DNA from 2 places in the Pseudaquabacterium prasiolae genome. Region 1 is predicted to be linked to the other one. Evidence: predicted binding sites of a transcription regulator. Region 1 holds the regulator's gene; the other holds the start of a gene.
The links. Region 1 encodes HrcA, which represses chaperone genes, less so after heat shock. Its sites were predicted from a motif close to TTAGCACTCNNNNNNNNNGAGTGCTAA; they were not measured.

Region 1 (6,237 bases):
CGGGGTGGCTCAAGGGGTGGGGGCGGCGGGTCTCGGAGAAGCGCCGCACCAGGGTGTCGGTGGCGGCATCCAGAAACAGCGGACGGATGGTGACGCCCTCGGCGCGCAGCTCGGCGATCAGCGGCACCAGGCCGTTGAGCGAGCGGCCGGCGCGCACATCCACCGCCACCGCCACGCGCCGCGTGTAGCGCGGGTTGTCCAGGCCCATGTAGGCGCGCAGCAGCTCGGGCGGGAGGTTGTCGACGCAGAAGAAGCCGGCGTCTTCCAGCGCATGCAGCGCCACCGACTTGCCCGATCCGGAGATGCCGCTGATCAACACCAGCTCGCGGCTGACAAGGGGTGGCGCCAAGGTGGCGGGCGGTACTGCTGGGGTGCTCATGCTTTGCTGCTGCTGCGGCGTGGGGCAGGCTTGTCGGAAGGGGCGGATGGCTTGGCGGGTGGCTTGGCAGTTGGCTTGGCCGGCGCCGCAGCGGGCGCCGTGGCGGGCTGCTGCAGCATGGCCTGAGCATGGGCCAGGCTGGTGCCGGCCATGCGCTCGCCGCCCAGCATGCGCGCCACTTCGGCCACGCGCGCCTCGCCGGCCACCGCGGCCACGCTGCTGGCGGTGCGGCCATCGGCCTGGCGCGCCTTGGCCACCACGTAGTGCTGGTCGGCACAGGCGGCCACCTGCGCCAGGTGGGTGACGGCCAGCACCTGCACACGCTGGCCCAGCTGCTTCATCAGGGCGCCCACGGTGTCGCCCACCGCGCCGCCGATGCCGGCGTCGATCTCGTCGAAGATCAGCGTGCCGGGCCCGGCTTGTTGCTGGCCGGCGGCGGCCCTGGCCTGTACGGTGGTCACGGCGATGGCCAGTGCCAGGCGCGAGAGCTCGCCGCCCGAGGCCACCTTGGCCAGCGGCCGCGGCGTGCTGCCGGCATGGCCGGCCACCAGAAACTCGACGCCCTCCAGCCCTTGCGACTGCGCGGCCGGCAGGGCGGTGAAGCCCACCTCGAAGCGGCCACCGGCCATGCCCAGGCTCTGCATCGCGCGGCTCACCGCGTCGGCCAGCGGCGGCGCGGCGGCGCGGCGCCGCTGGCCCACGCGCCGGGCCTCGGCCTGGTAAGCGGCATCGGCACTGGCGTAGGCGGCTTCCAGTGCCGCGGTGTCGGTGGCGGCATCCAGCGCCTTGAGCTCGCTGCGCCAGCTGCCAAGCAGGGCGGGCAGGGCATCGGGCGGGCGGCGCCAGCGGCGGGCCAGGCCCATCCAGGCCGACATGCGCGCATCCAGCTCGCCCAGGCGATCGGGGTCGAGTTCGGCGCGGCCCAGGTAGGCGTTGAGCTCGTGGGCCGCGTCGCGCAACTGGGCCAGGGCGCTGTGCAGGGTGTCGATCACGGGCTGCAGGCGGGCATCGTGATCGGCCACGTCGGCCAGTGCATCGAGGGCGCGGCTGGCCAGGGTCTCGGCGCTGGCCTCGTCGTTGTCGGCAATGGCTTCCAGTGCGCCGCGGGCGGCGTCGATCAGCGCCTGGGCATGGGCCAGGCGCTGGTGCTCGGCCGTGAGCTCGGCCCATTCGCCGTCTGCCGGCGCCAGCTTGTCGAGCTCAGCCAGCTGCCAGGCCAGGCGCTCGCGCTCGCGGGCGATCTCGTCTTGCTGTTCGCGGGCGCGGGCCAAAGCCTCGGCGCTGGCCTTGCGGCTGGCAAACAGCGCGGCCAGCGGCGCGGTGTCGATGCCGGCCTGGGTGTCGAGCAGCTCGCGGGCGGCCGCCGCGCGGGTGAGGCTTTGCCAGGCATGCTGGCCGTGGATGTCGAGCAGGTGCTCGGCCACTTCGCGCAGCTGGGCCACGGTGGCCGGGCTGCCGTTGATCCACGCGCGGCTCTTGCCCTGGGCATCGACCGTGCGGCGCAGCAGCAGCGTGGGCTCGTCGGCGTTGGAGTCGAAGCCGGCCTGCTCGAGCCAGGCCAGCAGCGTGGCCGGGCGGTCGAACTCGGCCGTGATGTCGGCCCGCGCCGCGCCCTCGCGCACCACGCCCGACTCGGCGCGGCTGCCCAGCGCCAGCTGCAGCGCATCGACCAGGATCGACTTGCCGGCCCCGGTCTCGCCGGTGAGCACCGAGAAGCCGGCATGGAAGTCGAGCTCCAGCGCCGGCACGATGACGAAGTCGCGCAAGGCAAGGCGGCGCAGCACTCAGGGTCTCCTGGCCGGCACGCCGCAGCGCAAGCCGGCGGTCGCCACGGAAGTGGTCGTCTGGCCGGGCCGCAGGCGGCAACCTTTTGCCGGGCAGGCGGTGCCTGGCCCTTGGGGGGCGAGGCTCATACCACGCCTTCGTACCAGCGCAGCTTGCGGCGCAGCGTGGCGTAGTAGCTCCAGCCGCGCGGGTGCAGAAAGCGCACCTTGTGTGCCGAGCGGCGCACGCGCACCTGGTCACCGTGCAGCAGGCTGGCCAGGCCTTGCATGTCGAAGTTGGCCGAGGCGTCGCGCCCGGCCACCACGGTGATGCGCACCTCTTCGGCGTCGGGCAGCACGATGGGGCGGTTGGACAGCGTGTGCGAGGCGATCGGCACCACCACCCAGCCGGCGATGCGCGGATGCAGGATGGGCCCGCCAGCCGACAGCGCATAGGCCGTGGAGCCGGTGGGCGACGAGACGATCAGGCCATCGGCGCGGATGTTGGCCACGAACTCGTCGCCGATGTCCACGCGCAGCTCGACCATGCTGGCGGTGGCGCCGCGGCCCACCACCACGTCGTTCATCGACAGGCCCTCGAAGAAGCGCTCGCCGTCGCGCCACACCTCGCCCTCGAGCATGGCGCGCGGGTCTTCCTCGTAATCGCCGGCAATCATCGGCGCCAGGGCCTCGCGCCAGTGGCCCAGCGGCACATCGGTGATGAAGCCCAGCCGGCCCTGGTTGATGCCCACCAGCGGCACCTTGTGGCGGGCCAGTTCGCGGGCGATGCCCAGCATGGTGCCGTCGCCGCCTACCACCACCGCCAGATCGCAGCGCGCACCGATCTGCGCCGGGGTGAGCGCGTCGAACTCGGTCATGCCGGTGCTGAGGGCCGTCTCGCGCTCGAGCGAGACCTCGAGCCCTTCGCGCAACAGGAACTGCGCCACCTCGGCCAGCAACGGCCGGATGCCTTCAGCCTGGTATTTGCCTACCAGCGCGGCATGATGGAAGCGGCGCGACATCGTGCCGCGGATTACACCACAGCACCCCTGTGCAAGACCCCCTGCCGCCGGGTGGCGCGGCAGCCGGTCTTGCAGTGAAAATGGGCCATGGACGAGCGTGCCCACACCCTGCTGAAGATCCTGGTCGAGCGCTACATCGCCGATGGCCAGCCGGTGGGCAGCCGCACGCTCTCGCGCGCCTCGGGGCTGGAGCTGTCGCCGGCCACCATCCGCAACGTGATGGCCGATCTGGAAGAGCTGGGCCTGATCGCCAGCCCGCACACCAGCGCCGGGCGCATCCCCACGGCGCGCGGCTACCGCGTGTTTGTCGACACCATGCTCACGGCGCGGCCGGTCAACCCGGGCAATATGCCGGCCGACGTGGCCAGCGTGCGCGACCAGCTGCAGCCCGACCAGCCGCAGCGCGTGATTGCCCAGGCCGCGCAGATGCTGTCGAGCCTGTCGCACTTTGTCGGCGTGGTCACCGCGCCCAAGCGGGCCGGCGTGTTTCGCCACATCGAGTTTCTGCGCCTGGGCGAGAAGCGGGTGCTGGTGATCCTGGTCACGCCCGAGGGCGATGTGCAGAACCGGGTGATCTTCACCGCGCGCGACTACCCCGAGGGCGAGCTGGTGGAGGCCACCAACTTCCTCAACACCCACTACGCCGGCCTGGCGGTCGACGAGATGCGCATGCGCCTGCGCAGCGAGGTGGACGAACTGCGCGCCGACATCGCCACGCTGATGCAGGCCGCCGTGCAAGTGGGCAGTGACGCCATGGCCGACGGCGCCGACCAGGTGGTGATCTCGGGCGAGCGCAACCTGCTGGGCGTGCAGGATTTCGGCCACGACATGGGCTCGCTGCGCAAGATGTTCGACCTGTTCGAGCAGAAGACCGAGCTGCTGCGCCTGCTTGAGAACAGCAGCCGCGCCGAGGGCGTGCAGATCTACATCGGCGGCGAGAGCGGCGTGGTGCCGTATGAGCAGCTGAGCGTGGTGTCGGCGCCCTACGAGGTGGACGGCCGCATCGTCGGCACGCTGGGCGTGGTAGGCCCCACCCGCATGGCCTACGAGCGCATGGTGCAGATCGTGGACATCACCGCGCGCCTGGTCGGCAATGCGCTGAGCCAGCGGTAGTGGGGCACCCGGTTGCGCGGGTACGCGGAACCAACCGCCGGGCGGGTAGGCCGGTCAGTTGGACGGTCAGCTTGTGGCGGCCCGGCGCTTGACCGGCGCGCTCCGACTCACTTGAGTGGAATCGGCGTCGCGCGATCCACCGCCACGGCGGTGACCGCGTTCTGCGGCGAGCCGTCGATCAGCCGGTCCGAGTAGGTGAGGTAGACCAGGGCATTGCGCCGGGCGTCCACGATGCGCACCACGCGCAGTCGCTTGAACACCAGGCTGATGCGCTCGCTGAACAGCTCGTCCTGCCGGGGCAAGGGCTTCGGAAACTGGATCGGCCCCACCTGCCGGCAGGCGATCGACGCCTCGGCCTTGTCTTCGGCCAGGCCCAGCGCACCGCGCACGCCACCGGTCTTGGCCCGCGAGACAAAGCAGGTGATGCCCGGCACGGCCGGATCGTCATAGGCCTCGACCACGATCTTGTGGTCGGGGCCGATCAGCTTGAAGGCGGTGTCCACCTCGCCCAGCTGCTCGGCCATGGCGGCAGGGCCACAGGCCAGCAGCAGGGTCGCGGCAAGGGTCAGGCAAGGGCGGCGGATCGGCATGTGCAGGCTCCAGGGCGGGGTTGCCGGCATTGTGATGCGGCGCGGCTGCAGCGGCCTGGCAGGCCGGGCCATGCCCGCTGCCAGGCAGCACGCCGGCCGCCGCCTAGAATCGCGCCTCGTCGCTGGGGGCCGTTAGCTCAGTCGGTTAGAGCAGAGGACTCATAATCCTTTGGTCGTTGGTTCAAGTCCAACACGGCCTACCAACCAGCGCCCCGCTGCACCGGGCGCGACAGCCGCCGTCACACCGCCCCCAAGGCCTCGTCCATCAGCCCGGCAATCAGCCGCTGGCGCTGGCGGGTCATGCGGTCCATCGATGCCGCCACGCTGATGCCGGCCAGCGGCTGGCCGTTGGCATCGCGCAGGGCGCGGCCCACGCCCAGCACGCCTTTCACGGCGTGGTTGCCCACCACCGACCAGCCGCGCTCGCGGGTGCTGCGCACCAGGATGCGCAGGCGCTCCACCGTCATGCCGCCGTAGCGGGCCAGTGCGTCGCCATGCGAGGCGATGGCCGCGCGGGCCTCGGCCTCGGGCAGGGCGGCCAGCAGGGCCAGGCCGGCGGCGCCCACGCCCAGTGGCTGGCGGCTGCCCACCTGCACGGCCAGGATCTGCACCGGGTAGCTGCCGATGTGCCGCGCCACGCACCAGGCGCTGTGGCCCTCGCGCACCACCGCAAAGGCGGCATCGCCGCAGCCGGCGCTCACCTGGGCCAGCACCGGGGCCAGGCGCTGCGCCATCTCGGAGGCGATGTCGCTCAACTGGCGTGCACCGCGCAGCTGGGCGGCCGGGGCGGCCACGTAGTGCCAGCGGCCGTGGCGCTGCACGTGGCCGCAGTCGGTCAGCGTGGCCAGCAGGCGGTGCACGGTGGCGCGCTCCAGCGCCAGCGCGCGGCACAGGTCCACCACGCGGGCACCGGCCTCGCCGCTGCGCTGCACGGCGTCCAGCAGCTGCAGGCCGCGGCGCAGGGCGCGGCCTTCGGCCTCACGGCTGGGCCTTGCGTTGGCGTGCGCGGGGCTGGCCGGCCCGGCGGCATTGGCCCGGGCCGGCGCAGGGGGCTCCTCGGTGCTAACCCTTGTTTCGTCCGCCTGGCGGACGTTTCTGGGCGATTGGGGGCGTGGCATCGCCAAGAATTTTCGCCGAGATGAGCCCTTGTCGAACCTGCCTCCGGAGACACCCCATGCGCACTGAATCAGCCCCCCCGTTCCGGCCGACGCGACGCCGCGCGCTGGCTGCCTTGCTGGCCACCTTGTCCTGCGGCCTGGCGCACGCGCCGGCCCTGGCGCAGGCCCAGCCCTGGCCGGCCAAGCCGCTGCGCCTGGTGGTGGGCTATGCCGCCGGCGGCGCCACCGATGTGATCGCCCGCCTGGTGAGCC
Region 2 (6,237 bases), on a different contig from region 1:
GCGTCTTGGGCAGCGCGGCCTGCAGGGCGGCGAGTTGCGCCTCCAGGTCGGCTTCGTCCTCCAGCAGCGTGTCCTGGAACATCTGACGCTGCTCGGCGGTCATCGCCTCGCTCTTGGCGCCGAACTTCCAGCGCTTCAGCCGTGCCAGCTCGAACGTGATCTTCTCGATCTTCGCGTCGCGCCAGGCGATGTCGCGGTCCTTGCGCTGGATCAGCGTTTGCTGGGCCTGGAGGTCTTGTGCCTGCTGCTGGATGTGCCCCAGCATCTGCACGGCCAGTGTCGTGAGGGCCTCTGGGGACAGGTCCCGCAGGTCCTGAGGCTTGAGGTCACGCATGCCGAGCATGCGAGGCATCTTGCCAAGACGCGCGAGCCCGCGCCACTGGCGGATGTCCTGTCAACGCCGGGCCCCGAGCCTCACATCCGCGTGATCACGCTCATCTCTGGCAGACGCTGCCAGGGCAGGCCCACGATCAAGGCGTCGAACTGGCTCTGCGTCAACGACAGCGGCGCCGCCGTCGCCTCGCGCGGCCAGGCGAAGTGACCTGCGTTCAGTCGCCGCGCTGCGCACCACACGCCGAAGCCGTCATGGACCAGCAGCTTGATGCGCGTGGCGCGCGCGTTCGCGAAGAGGTAGCCGTGATGGGCGCGGGCCGCGCCGGTGGTCTGCACGACGCAGCTCATCAGCCGCTCGGCGCCAGCGCGCATGTCCATCGGGGCCGTGCACAGCCAGAGCTGATCGATGCGGATCACTTGAGCAGGCTCGAGCTCAGCTCGCGCAACCAGGACCGACAGTCCTCGGCCGCAGCGGTCGGCCAGCGCACGTTCAGGTGCAGCGGACCGCGGCGAAGCTCGACCAGGATCAACGGCTCGGCGATCGGCGCCGGCTCCCTGGGTGCGACCGCGGTACGCGACACGGCCTTGGACGGTGCGGGCATCTCGACGGCAACGAATTCGGCGGCCGCGCCTGACGGTGCCGGGGTCACTGCGCCGCTCGTCGCCGATGTAGCGGGCATGCTGTCACGCTTGGTGCCGCGACCCGAGCGCCACTTGCGAACGAGATTGGCGTTCAGCCCATGCGCCAGCGCGACCCCGGATATCGACGCACCCGGTTCGGCACAGGCGGCCAGAACCTTGGCCTTGAGCTCGGTACTGTGGCGCCGCCGAGACTTTGAATTGGGATGCATAGGTGTCCACCAATGAATAGGTGGACACCATCCTCAGGCGCCTGTTCCCGGTAAGCAAGGTGGGACGGCGAGCCGCTCACGGTCATCGCGCCAGGCGCCAGGCGCCAACAAAAAAGGGCCACCTCGCGGTGGCCCTTCTTGCTGGCGGCCTTCAAGCGGCCGGTGCCGCGCGGCCTTCGCTCACGCCGTGGCTTCGAGCGATTTGCGCATCTTCTTCATCGCCGCCACCTCGATCTGGCGGATGCGCTCGGCGCTCACGCCGTATTCGGCGGCCAGCTCGTGCAGGGTCATGCCGCCCGAGCTGTCGTCGTTGACCTTCAGCCAGCGCTCTTCGACGATGCGGCGGCTGCGCGCATCCAGCACATCCAGCGCGCGCAGCAGGCCGTCGCCCGACAGCGCGTCGCGGTGGCGGCTCTCGATCACCCGGGTGGGTTCGCTGCGCTCGTCGGCCAGGTAGGCGATGGGGGCGTAGCCGCCTTCGTCGCCGTCGTCGGTCTGCGGCTCGAGCGCCACGTCGCCGCCCGACAGGCGGGTTTCCATCTCCATCACCTCGTCGGGCTTGACGTTCAGCTCGCGCGCCACGCGCTCGATCTCGGCGGCCGACAAGGTGTTGCGATGCACCTGTGCATCACCGGCGTCGCCCTTCAGGCGTTGCTTGAGCGAGCGCAGGTTGAAGAACAGCTTGCGCTGGGCCTTGGTGGTGGCCAGCTTCACCATGCGCCAGTTGCGCAGGATGTATTCGTGGATCTCGGCCTTGATCCAGTGCAGCGCATAGCTGACCAGGCGCACGCCCTGTTCGGGGTCGAAGCGCTTGACGGCCTTCATCAGGCCCACATTGCCTTCCTGGATCAGGTCGCCTTGCGGCAGGCCGTAGCCCAGGTACTGGCGGCTCACGCTGACCACCAGGCGCAGGTGCGACAGCACCAGGCGGCCGGCGGCGTCCAGATCGCCGGCGTCGCGCAGGCGGCGGGCGTAGCGCGATTCTTCGTCCTGCGTCAGCAAGGGCAGCTGGTTCACCGCGGACACGTAGGCATCCAGATTGCCCAGCGAGGGCACCAGGCCCCAGGGGTCACGAACCGACAGTGCAGTGGTGGAGGACAGTTGGGTCATGGTGCTGTTGAGAGCTCCCGCTCCTTTTGGTTCCGTTCATATTAGCACTCAGTCCTGAGGAGTGCTAAGGGCGGGAGATCGGCCGATCCAGGGTCTTTTCGGCGGCTTGATGGCGGTCAAGCCGCGGCCTGGCACCGGGCTCAGGCGCTCAGCTGGGCGTCCAGCACGGCCAGGAACTGCGGCAGGTCGAGCGGCTTGGTCAGGTAGTGGCGGGCGCCGCTGGCCAGCGCCTGCTGCACGCGCGCCGGCGTGGCGTCGGCCGACAAGGCCACCACCGGCACCTGGGCGCAGACCGGGTCGCGCCGGAACTGCTCGAGCAGGTCCAGGCCGTCGATGTCGGGCAGGTGCATGTCCAGCAGCAGCAGGTCGGGCGGGTCGCTGCGCATCGCGGCCAGGCCTTCCAGCCCGAGAGTGGAGACGCTCAGGCGCACCTGCGGGCGCTGCAGCAGGATGCCGCGCAGCACCTCGACATTGGTCTCGTTGTCCTCGATGTAGTGCACATGGCGCTGGCGGTAGCCCGGCACCGGCAACTGGCCGTTGCGCTCGCGCGGGGTTTCACCGTCGGACACCACCGGCGGCGCCACCGGCAGCCGCAGCACGAAGGTGGCGCCGCCACTGCCCGGCGCTGCCAGGCCCGACCCTGATCCCGACACTGGCGCGGCCTGCCCGGCCTGCCCGCGGCCGCGCTCGGCATGCAGGCTGCCGCCCATCAGCTCGGCCAACCGGCGGCTGATCACCAGGCCGATGCCGGTGCCTTCCACCGTGCCGTTTTCGCGGCCCAGGCGGTTGAAGGGCTGAAACAGCTCGGCCATCTGCGCATCACTGAGGCCCAGGCCGGTGTCGCAGACCCGCAGTTCCACCGTCTGGCCGTCGGCCGAGGCCTGCGCGCTCACGATCACCAGGCCCTGGTCGACGTTGTACTTGACCGCATTGCTCAGCAGATTGGTCAGCACCTGGCGCAGCCGGGTGTCGTCGGCCAGCACCTCGGGCACCTTGGCGTCGATGCTCACCTGCAGCTGGATGCCGCGCTGCGCGGCCGCCGCCTCGAGCATGGCGGCGCAGTGCTGGATCAGCGGCGCCAGCGCCAGCCGCGCGGGCTGCAGGCGCATCTCGCCGGCCTCGATGCGCGAGAGGTCCAGCGTGTCGTTGATCATCTCCAGCAGGTGCCAGCCGGCACGCAGGATCTGCGCTGCCCAGGCGGCCTGGTGCGTGGCCAGCGGTTGTCGGCGATCCAGCTCGAGCAGCTGCGCAAAGCCCAGCATGGCGTTGAGCGGCGTGCGCAGCTCGTGGCTCATGCGCGACAGAAACTCGCTCTTGGCGCGGTTGGCGGTCTCGGCCAGCGCGCGGCCCTGCTCGGCGGCCTGGCGGTGGCGGCGCTCGGTGATGTCTTCCATCACCGCCACCAGGCGCTCGGGCCGGCCCACGGCGTCGAGCAAGACGCTGCACTGGGTCTGCACCCACATCTCCTGGCCATCGGGGCGGCGCAGCCGGGCTGGCGGCCACACCTCGGGCGGGCCGCCATGGCGCAGGCGGTGCAGCTGCACGGCGGCGGCGTCGCGGTCTTCGGGCTGCAGCAGGTCGAGCAGGCGGCGGCGCGACAGGCGCTCGCTGCTCAGGCCGGCCATCTCGCGCAAGCGCGGATTGGCCTCGCGGATGCGGCCGTCCAGGTCGCCATAGGCCACGCCTACCGGCGCCTGGTCGAACACATTGCGAAAACGCCGCTCGCTGTCGCGCAGTGCGCTTTCGGTGCGTTCGCGTTCGGCGATCTCGCGCTCGAGTTCGGCCGTGCGCTCGGCCACCGCGGCCTCGATGCGGCGGGTGCGGCCGGTGACCACCAGCAGCAGGCTGGTCAGCAAGGCGGCGGCCGCCAGGCCACCCAGCGAAAACAACCAGGCATTGCCGCGGCCGGTGTCGGGCACCTGGGTGGCGCGGGCGCTGAGCAGCAAATCCCAGCGCCGGCCGGCAAAGGCCAGCGAGCGGCGGTGGCTGAGCTGGTCGCCGGTCTGCACGGTGCCCGGCGCGCCCTCAGGGCGCAAGGCCTTGTCGCAGCCGGGCGGGCCGGCCAGCCGGCGCCGCGTGGCCCCGGCGTCGGCGTCCACCAGGCACCAGTCGAGGTAGGCACGGGCCCCTTGGCGTGCGGCATCCTGCATGGCCTGGGTGCGCAGGGTGACAAAGACCACGCCGCGCAGTGCCGCGCGCCGGGCGTCGGCTTGCGCCACCGGGCTGTCGCCGTACAGCGCACGGTAGACCACCACGCCCGATTCGTCGCCCGGGCGCTGGGTCAGCTCGAAGGGGGCGGTCACGGCGGCGGCATCGGTCAGCGTGGCGCGGTCGATCGCCGCCCGCGCGATGGGCACGCTGCGCGAGTTGAGCCCCAACGCCGCCAGGTTGCGGTCTTCGGGCTCGATGTAGCGGATGGCCATCAGCAGGCCATCGGCCGGCGTGTCACCGTCCCGGCGATCAAACACCCGCAGGCTGCGGCCATCCAGATCGCGCGCGCGCGTCTCGAAGCCCGGCACGGCGTCGCGGGTCAGCCGCTCGGCATGGCCGATGGCCTGCACCGGCAGGGCCATGGCCAGCCAGGGCGCGGCGGCGCGGCGCATCTCCATTGCCGACACGTCCTGCGAGGCCACGAACACGCCGCGCATCGCCTCGAGCGTGTACAGCGCCGCCAGCAGCTGGGCGTCCACCGCGGCCGCGGCCTGGGCCGCGTCGCGCTCGAACACCGTGCGCACGCGCTGCGCCTCCCAGCGGGTGACCATGGTGGCGCCGGCGGTCAGCAGGCAGGTGGCCACCAGCAGCGGCAGCGACAGCGTGAAGCGCCGCGCCGCCCAGTGGGCACGCGGCCGGCCGATCCAGGCCAGCACCATGGGCGCGCCGATCAGCACGCCCAGCGTGTCGCCCAGCCACCAGGTCCACCAGCTCGACAGACGCTCGCCGGCCCCCAGCACGCCGCCCAGGCTGAGGCCCAGCGTGGCCACGCTGGCGCTCACGCCGCAGCCCAGCATGGTCAGCAGGCCGAAGGCCAGCACCTCGCCGGGCTCGCTGAGCGCCGGGGCTTCGGTGCGGCCGCGCATCAGCAGCCAGCGGCAGGCCCAGGCCTGCAGCGTGGCGCCCAGCGCGATGGCCAGCGCCACCAGCCACGAGGCCAGCGTCGGCTCGCTGGCCACGCCATGCGGCCATTGCACGGCCAGGGCGCCCAGCAGCACGCCGGGCAGGGCGCGGCCGCCGTGCACCAGCAGTGCCGCCACCGCCACACCCGAGGCCGGGTACAGCGGCGAGGCGTTCGAGGGTGGAATGGCCAGCAGCAGTGCCAGCTGGCCGGCCACCAGGTAGGCCAGCGCCGTGCCCAGCACCGCGCGCACGGCGCCCCGGCGGCCCAGGCCGGGAACGGCGGTGACGGTGGTGGCGTGTTGGCTCAAGGGCGGCAGTGCAGCGGGGCCGGCGCCGGCACACGCTGCGCATGCACCGGCACCGGCGATGACAGGCGCTTGACCCGCGGGCGGCAGCGCCCTGGTGGCAGGGCCGTCAGCGGTGCAGGCCTGGCCTCAGACGTTGAACAGGAAGTTCATCACGTCGCCGTCCTTGACGACGTATTCCTTGCCTTCGGCCCGCATCTTGCCCACATCCTTGGCACCTTGCTCGCCCTTGTACTGGACGAAGTCGTCAAAGGCGATGGTCTGCGCGCGGATGAAGCCGCGTTCGAAGTCGCCGTGGATCACGCCGGCAGCCTGCGGCGCGGTGTCGCCGATGTGGATGGTCCAGGCGCGCACCTCCTTCACACCGGCGGTGAAGTAGGTCTGCAGGCCCAGCAGCCGGAAGCCGGCGCGGATCAGGCGGTTGAGGCCTGGTTCGTCCTGGCCCATCTCGGCCAGGAACAGCGCCTTGTCCTCGTCTTCCATCTCCGACAGGTCGGCCTCGGTCTTGGCGCAGATGGCCACCA

Region 2: a site for HrcA is predicted at 2,336-2,362, ahead of rpoH (RNA polymerase sigma factor RpoH). Genes of this name have one in related genera too.

Annotation. Positions count from the first base shown of each region.
Region 1 covers NZ_JAOCQD020000002.1:1,557,016-1,563,252, reverse strand. Annotated here, with positions in the region: gene rapZ (RNase adapter RapZ) at 1-379, opposite strand, end outside; gene recN (DNA repair protein RecN) at 376-2,163, opposite strand; gene N4G63_RS19095 (NAD kinase) at 2,289-3,164, opposite strand; gene hrcA (heat-inducible transcriptional repressor HrcA) at 3,252-4,277, shown strand; gene N4G63_RS19085 (CreA family protein) at 4,385-4,867, opposite strand; tRNA gene N4G63_RS19080 (tRNA-Ile) at 4,994-5,070, shown strand; gene N4G63_RS19075 (IclR family transcriptional regulator) at 5,107-5,985, opposite strand; gene N4G63_RS19070 (Bug family tripartite tricarboxylate transporter substrate binding protein) at 6,042-6,237, shown strand, end outside.
Region 2 covers NZ_JAOCQD020000001.1:1,084,505-1,090,741, forward strand. Annotated here, with positions in the region: gene tnpC (IS66 family transposase) at 1-343, opposite strand, end outside; gene tnpB (IS66 family insertion sequence element accessory protein TnpB) at 415-750, opposite strand; gene tnpA (IS66-like element accessory protein TnpA) at 747-1,184, opposite strand; gene rpoH (RNA polymerase sigma factor RpoH) at 1,365-2,294, opposite strand; gene N4G63_RS04605 (CHASE domain-containing protein) at 2,435-5,716, opposite strand; gene ychF (redox-regulated ATPase YchF) at 5,843-6,237, opposite strand, start outside.